Regions from separate parts of the Arminella tumorigenes genome, predicted to be linked through region 2. Evidence: riboswitches for the same ligand, from Rfam matches in the RefSeq annotation. Region 2 holds a riboswitch; each other region holds the start of a gene.
The links. A riboswitch is a leader RNA that binds a small molecule or an ion and turns the genes downstream of it on or off. The one in region 2 is predicted to bind thiamine pyrophosphate.

Region 1 (2,259 bases), on a different replicon from region 2:
GCGTTGCCTTGCGTCTCGATGCCGGCGGCGAGCAGCGTGCCGACAGCAAGGCCGACAAACAGCAGGATGCCGGCGAGGCTGATAGCCCCGCCGGTCACTGCCGTTGCTCGCTCGGATGTCGTCAGCATAGCGCTCGATCAGTTGCCGCTAGTAGCGGCCAGCCATTCGTCGATCCAGGCCTTGCGGTTCTTGTCGACTTCGGCCGGGCTCATCAGGAACGTCTTGGTAGGTACGACGAGCTTGCCGAAAGCATCCGGCAGCGGCTCCGAGGTGGCGGCGACGGGCATCATCCAGTTGTTGGTCGGGATGATGTCCTGAAAACCGGGTGTGATCATGAATTTCAGGAAGTCGCGCGCCAGATCCTTGTTGGCAGAGGTTTTCGTCAGGCCTGCTACCTCGATCTGGATGTAGTGGCCTTCCGAGAAGGATGCCGCCTGGTAGCGGTCGGTCTTGTCGGCGATCATGTGATAGGCTGGCGACGTCGTGTAGGAGAGCACCATCGGCGCTTCGCCCTTGGTGAACAGGTCATAGGCTTCTGACCAGCCGGGGGTGACGGTCAGGATGCGGCCCTTGAGCTTTTTCCAGGCTTCCGCGGATTTGGCGCCATAAACCGACTTGACCCAAAGCAGCAGGCCAAGGCCCGGTGTAGACGTGCGCGGATCCTCGATGACGATCTTCTGCGACGGGTCTCCCTCAACCAGTTCCTTCATGCTCTTCGGCGGGTTCTTGATGACCTGCGTGTCGTAGACCACTGCGAAGTGACCGTAATCGTAGGGAACGAAGACGTCGTCCTTGAAGTCACCCGGCAGCTTCACGGCCGTCGTGTCGATGTCGGCGGGCTCGAACAGGCCAGTATCCCTGGCTTCATCGACGAGATTGGTGTCGAGACCGAGAACCACGTCCGCCTTGGTGTCCTTGCCCTCGAGTTTCAGGCGCGACAGGAGTGCGACGCCGTCGGTGACGGCGACATAGTTGACGGTGCAGCCGCAGGTCTTCTCGAACGCCGCCTTGACCTTGGGGCCGGGGCCCCAGTCGGCGGTGAAACTCTCGTAGGTATAGACTGTCAGTGTCTTGTCTGCCGCCTGGCTGGCATGAGCGGTCAGAAGTGTCGTGCCGGCCGCCAGAATAAGGCCAGCCATAAATGTCGTCAGAGATCGGGTGGGCATCGAAGCGCCTCCTCCTTGGTTCGCGTTAAAACGGAGAATAGGCGCTGTTGATTTCGCGCGTCTAATCCCTCCGCCGGTGTTAACCGGATCAGGTTCCGCGGGTTGGCTGGTGAAAGCCTCTCAGCCAGATGTCCGGATGGACATGAGGCACCCCGTTAGAGCGAGAAAAGATGTAGCGGCGGGAGGGGTGGATGGCAAGGGGCCGCGCGAAGCCCTAGCTTTATCAATCCGCGACGTGGGCCGCAGCCGCAGGGTCGATGGTCTTGGCAATGGTTGCGCCCGGTAGCTGGACGTTCTTAAGGCAAAGTGCGGTGACCAGGCCGACAAGGCAGATGCCCGCCGCCGTCAGGAACAGCGGGTTGAAGGCGGCAGCGTAGGCTTCGGCCACGGCTTCGCGCGTGGCAGCCGGCAAGGCCGCCATCATCTTCGGCGTGACTTCCTCGATATTGCTGATGCCGGGGATCGACAGGCCGACATGCAGCAGTCGGGAGCCGATGATGGCGCCGTAGATGGAGATGGCGATCGAGGCGCCGCCCATGCGCGACAGTGTGACGGCGCCAGTGGCCGCTCCGATGTCGCGGCTGGAGGCTGCATTCTGGATGCCGATGACCGGAACCTGCTGCGCAAGCCCGATGCCGATGCCGTGCAGCAACATCAGTCCGCCAATGACGAAGACTGGAGTGCCCGCATGGACTTGCGACAGGGCCGCAAAGGCAATCATGCTGCAGGCGGCGCTGCCTATTGCGAAGGGCTTGTAGCGGCCGGTGGCCGAGATCAGCCGTCCGGCCGAAAGCGAGCCACAGACGATGCCGCCGGTCAGGAGAATGAACAACAGGCCGGCAACCGAGGGCGAAAGGCCAGTGGTCGTCTGCAGGAACAGCGCGAAATAGTTGACCATGCCGATGGCGATGGCGCCGCTGGTGAGCGAGGTGATCAGCAATAGTCCGAAAGTCGGGTTGCGAAACAACTGCATCGGCACGATCGGTTCCGGGGCGCGGCGCTCGATGAAGACCCAGGAAATGGCGCAGACGATGCCGAATCCGATGATAGCGAGAACTGCAGGAGACAGCAGCGATCCGAACAACTGGGTACC
Region 2 (2,259 bases):
TTCAACGCCTTGGAGGCCGTCGAAACCGACACGCCGGCGGCAAGGGCGACGTCTTTAATAGTCGTGCGTTGAATCCCCTGCGACCGACCTGCAGAGGCGGCTCCCATAGCGTCGCCACCAACCATTCAGCTTCCAACCTGTCACATTCAACAATTGAAAAAACGATTTCTCAGGTTAGAGAAACCGATTTTTCATCTTCTGTCAATTGCCAAGTAGGATCTTTCGGGCGCGTGGTTGTAAGCACTGTCAGCACTGTCAGGGCGATGGGCGGTCTCTTCGGCTCCGGACTGTTCTCGCACGGTGGCCTTGCAGTGCTATTTAGGACTGCTGGGGGGTCCGCCTTCCCATGGCTTCGATCCTCACCGGCGATGCGACATTGCTTAGAACCATGCCATCAGCGAGGAGGTTGAAGACAGCCTGCCTCCTTTCCTTGAACTGCTGCGAGCGTCGATGCCAGCTTCCGGCCGGTTCCCCATCGATGGGGATCAGCAGTCTCGCCGGCTTTCAGGATGCCAACGGCTACGGAGTTCAATTCCTGACATCGAACCGTGGTTCGAATGATAACATCGACCAGCCGGCGAAGATGCCGGTTCTTTGCGGCGCCAGCGCGGATCCATTGCGCATTCTCGACTTCCTCATCATCGACGTGACGAAGACAAATGGAGTGCTGAGAGTTCAGATCCCTTCAAGGCGGCAAGCTCTTCACACCTTTGGATACGACGGCGGATGCCTCTTGACCCCTTCAGAAAGCTCCCGTAGGCTTTGCATATTCACCAGGGGTGTCCCGTCAAGGGGCTGAGATTCTGCTATCGCGCGCAGTGACCCGTTGAACCTGATCCAGTTCATACTGGCGTAGGGACGGTGCAAAACGCTGCTGCAGTTACAGATCCGTATTCCGGATTCCGTGTCGGCGTTCTTCCATCATTCCGGCTCTAGGACTGGGTCTCCAAACGCAAACTTGGAGCCTCACGATGAATATTGCCGCTGAAAACCAAAGCCCGATGGTCACCTCGGGCACATTCCCAGCCTCCCGCAAAATCCATGTCGAAGGCCAGCAATACTCGCACATTCGCGTTCCGATGCGCGAGATCGCCTTGCATCCGACTGCGGGGGAACCGCCTGTCATCGTCTACGACAGTTCCGGTCCATATACCGATCCGGACCATACCGTTGCCATCAACGGCGGCCTTTCGCGGCTGCGCGAAAGCTGGGTTGTGTCGCGCGGCGATGTCGAGCGCTATGAGGGACGCCATGTCTTACCGGAGGACAACAGCTTTGCCACCGGCGAGCGGTTGACGCCGGAATTTCCGGTTCGTCATGCACCTCTGAAAGCCGTTGCCGGGCGGGCTATCACCCAGCTTGCCTATGCCCGCGCCGGCGTCAGCACGCCCGAGATGGAATTCATTGCCATCCGCGAAAATCTCGGACGCCAGGCTGGCCGTGAAACCTCGGTGCGGGACGGCGAGAGTTTTGGCGCTCAGATCCCGGATTTCGTCACGCCGGAATTTGTGCGCCGCGAGGTGGCCGAGGGTCGCGCCGTCATTCCGGCCAATATCAACCATCCGGAAAGCGAGCCGATGATCATCGGTCGTAATTTTCTGGTGAAGATCAACGCCAATATCGGCAACTCTGCCGTCACCTCGTCCATGGAGGCGGAGGTCGAGAAGATGGTCTGGGCGATCCGCTGGGGCGCCGATACGGTGATGGACCTGTCGACCGGTCGCAACATCCACAATATCCGCGACTGGATCATCCGCAATTCGCCGGCGCCGATCGGCACCGTGCCGCTCTATCAGGCTTTGGAAAAAGTCGGTGGCATTGCCGAGAATCTTTCCTGGGAGGTCTATCGCGACACACTCATCGAGCAGGCCGAACAGGGCGTCGATTATTTCACCATCCATGCCGGCGTCCGTCTCGCCTATATCCACCTGACTGTAAACCGCGTGACCGGCATCGTGTCGCGCGGCGGGTCGATCATGGCCAAGTGGTGCCTGCACCACCACCGCGAAAGCTTTCTCTACGAGCACTTCGACGAGATCTGCGACATTGCCCGCGCCTATGACGTGACCTTTTCGCTGGGGGATGGGCTGCGCCCGGGTTCGATTGCCGATGCCAACGATGCCGCCCAGTTCGCGGAGCTTGAGACGTTGGGCGAACTGACGAAAATCGCATGGGCAAAGGATTGTCAGGTGATGATCGAAGGGCCGGGACATGTTCCGATGCACAAGATCAAGGAGAACATGGACAAGCAGTTGCAGA
Region 3 (2,259 bases), on a different replicon from region 2:
CAATCTGATACAGACGGTGGTCGCGGCCCTGAAGGACAGCGGTCTTGAGGCCGGCCGGCTGGAGCTGGAAATCACAGAATCTGTGCTGCTCGACGCAGGCGCCCATACGGCGTCGACTTTGCTGGCTCTGAAGAAACTCGGCATTTCGATTGCGATGGATGATTTCGGTACCGGCTATTCCTCGCTGTCCAATCTTCGAAGCTTCCCCTTCGACAAGATCAAGATTGATCGCTCGTTTATCCGCGAGTTGACCCTGCATTCGGAATCGCTGTCCGTCGTTCGGCTTATCACCGCTCTGGCACAGACGCTGGGTATGTCGAGCACGGCAGAGGGCGTGGAAACGGAGGAGCAGTTCGCCGTTCTCCAGGAGATCGGCTGCACGCAGGTCCAGGGCTATCTGTTCGCCAAGCCAAAACCGGTGCGGGACCTTGGCATCGATCATCGGCTGTGATGCATTGATCCCCAGCCGATATCAGGATGGTGAGGGGCTGTGGGCGGAAACGGTAATATCCAGCGTGACGTGACCCATGGTCGGGCCAAAGCGGCAGAATGCCTCGTTGATCGTCGCAAAGACGGCGCCGGCCTCGCCGCGCAGCTTGGTGCAGAAGTTCTTCGAACTGTGGAAGACGCCGGACTGTTTCAGGAAGTCGATACAGCCGTAGATCTCGTCCATGTGTTGATCGATGCCGAGAACATAGAGCGAGAATTGTGCGGAGACAGTTTCACCCGTCATCGGCGTTTCGCGAACAGCCGCGAGTGCCGCCTGCTTGCGTTCTTCGAGCGGGAGGGCACTGACCATACTGCTGCTCGGCGTGCAGATCGGATCGTCGGGTTCGCCGGGGCATCCGCGAGAGACCGTAGCGTGCAAAACGCAATGCTTGCCCGATGCGGCTGCCGCCACGAACAGGTCGCGCATCGCTGGAAATAACACGTCCGTCGAGCCGACCAGCAGCGTCGAGAGATCGTCGGTCGAAACCCGCATCTGGTCACGATAGGGGTCCAGGGCGCCGAGCGCGCCGTGGATGACGCCGACGAAATCGTCGGTCATGGGATACAGTGATATTTGTGCGCCTGAAAACATTTTAGCCCGCCTCGCTCCGCTGGTATTATCCAGATCAGCTTTTAGGGTTTGGAAGCATGCACGCTTCGGTCTCAGCCCCGGCAATACGGAGCACCCCTGTCGATCCCCTCTGATAGCATGGACCGGAAAAGATGAAAGCAGATTTTTACCGGGTCGGCCAATGCGGTCGAGCCGCAAGCTTACGGTAGATCGCATGCATCCTTTTGCCGCCTGACCCGTTGGCCAGGCGAGAGTTACTTGCAATGCGGCGGGATGCCATCACATGAAAATCGCGACCTACAATGTAAACGGTGTCAACGGCCGCCTTGAAAACCTGCTGCGCTGGCTCGACGAATTCAAGCCGGACATCGTCTGTCTGCAGGAACTGAAGGCGCCGGACAACCGCTTTCCGGCGAGGGAGATCGAGAGGGCAGGCTACGGGGCGATCTGGCATGGCCAGAAAAGCTGGAACGGCGTAGCGATCCTGGCGCGAGACGCTATGCCGCTGGAGACGAGGCGTGGGCTGCCCGGTGATGCCGATGGACAGAGCCGCTACATCGAGGCCGCAATCGGCGGTCTCTTGGTCGGCTGCCTGTATCTTCCAAACGGCAATCCGCGGCCGGGCCCGAAGTTCGAATACAAGCTCGCATGGTTTCAGCGCCTCGCAGACTACGCGAGAGAGCTTCTAGAACTCGACGTCCCGGTTGTCCTTGCCGGCGATTTCAATGTAATGCCGGACGAACTCGACGTTTATAACCCGGAACGCTGGATCGACGATGCGCTGTTTCATCCCGATGTCCGCCGCGCCTTCGGGGACCTCGTCAATCAGGGCTGGGCGGACGGGCTCCGGCGGATGCATCCCAATCAGCGGATCTATACGTTCTGGAAATATCTCCGCAACGCCTATGCCCGCGATGCCGGTTTGCGCATCGACCACTTCCTCCTCAGTCCGTCGTTGGCAGAGCGGCTTTCGGATGCCGGCGTAGACAGGGACGTTCGCGGCTGGGAGCATGCCAGCGATCATGCACCTGCGTGGATCATGCTCGAGGACTAGTCGTATCGGCGCGTTCCATGAGCAACTTGAATGCCTCGAGAAACGGCCGTTGCCCCCTGAGAAGCTTGACCTCAGCCTGATCCATATCAAACCAGGCGGCGCGGTCGACTTCTGGAAAGCTTTGCATCAGTCCTGATTTGGGCGG

Region 1: it holds a riboswitch for thiamine pyrophosphate, as region 2 does, so the genes downstream of both, thiB (thiamine ABC transporter substrate binding subunit) here and thiC (phosphomethylpyrimidine synthase ThiC) in region 2, are expected to answer to the same signal.
Region 3: it holds a riboswitch for thiamine pyrophosphate, as region 2 does, so the genes downstream of both, PR017_RS08780 (YkoF family thiamine/hydroxymethylpyrimidine-binding protein) here and thiC (phosphomethylpyrimidine synthase ThiC) in region 2, are expected to answer to the same signal.

Annotation. Positions count from the first base shown of each region.
Region 1 covers NZ_CP117255.1:3,041,741-3,043,999, reverse strand. The annotation lists gene thiP (thiamine/thiamine pyrophosphate ABC transporter permease ThiP) at 1-128, opposite strand, end outside; gene thiB (thiamine ABC transporter substrate binding subunit) at 138-1,166, opposite strand; TPP riboswitch at 1,215-1,331, opposite strand; gene PR017_RS14915 (MDR family MFS transporter) at 1,390-2,259, opposite strand, start outside.
Region 2 covers NZ_CP117256.1:126,376-128,634, reverse strand. The annotation lists gene PR017_RS18380 (LacI family DNA-binding transcriptional regulator) at 1-107, opposite strand, end outside; gene PR017_RS18375 (GSU2403 family nucleotidyltransferase fold protein) at 347-799, shown strand; TPP riboswitch at 766-877, shown strand; gene thiC (phosphomethylpyrimidine synthase ThiC) at 972-2,259, shown strand, end outside.
Region 3 covers NZ_CP117255.1:1,774,144-1,776,402, reverse strand. The annotation lists gene PR017_RS08785 (putative bifunctional diguanylate cyclase/phosphodiesterase) at 1-451, shown strand, start outside; gene PR017_RS08780 (YkoF family thiamine/hydroxymethylpyrimidine-binding protein) at 473-1,081, opposite strand; TPP riboswitch at 1,076-1,189, opposite strand; gene xth (exodeoxyribonuclease III) at 1,344-2,114, shown strand; gene PR017_RS08770 (NUDIX hydrolase) at 2,098-2,259, opposite strand, start outside.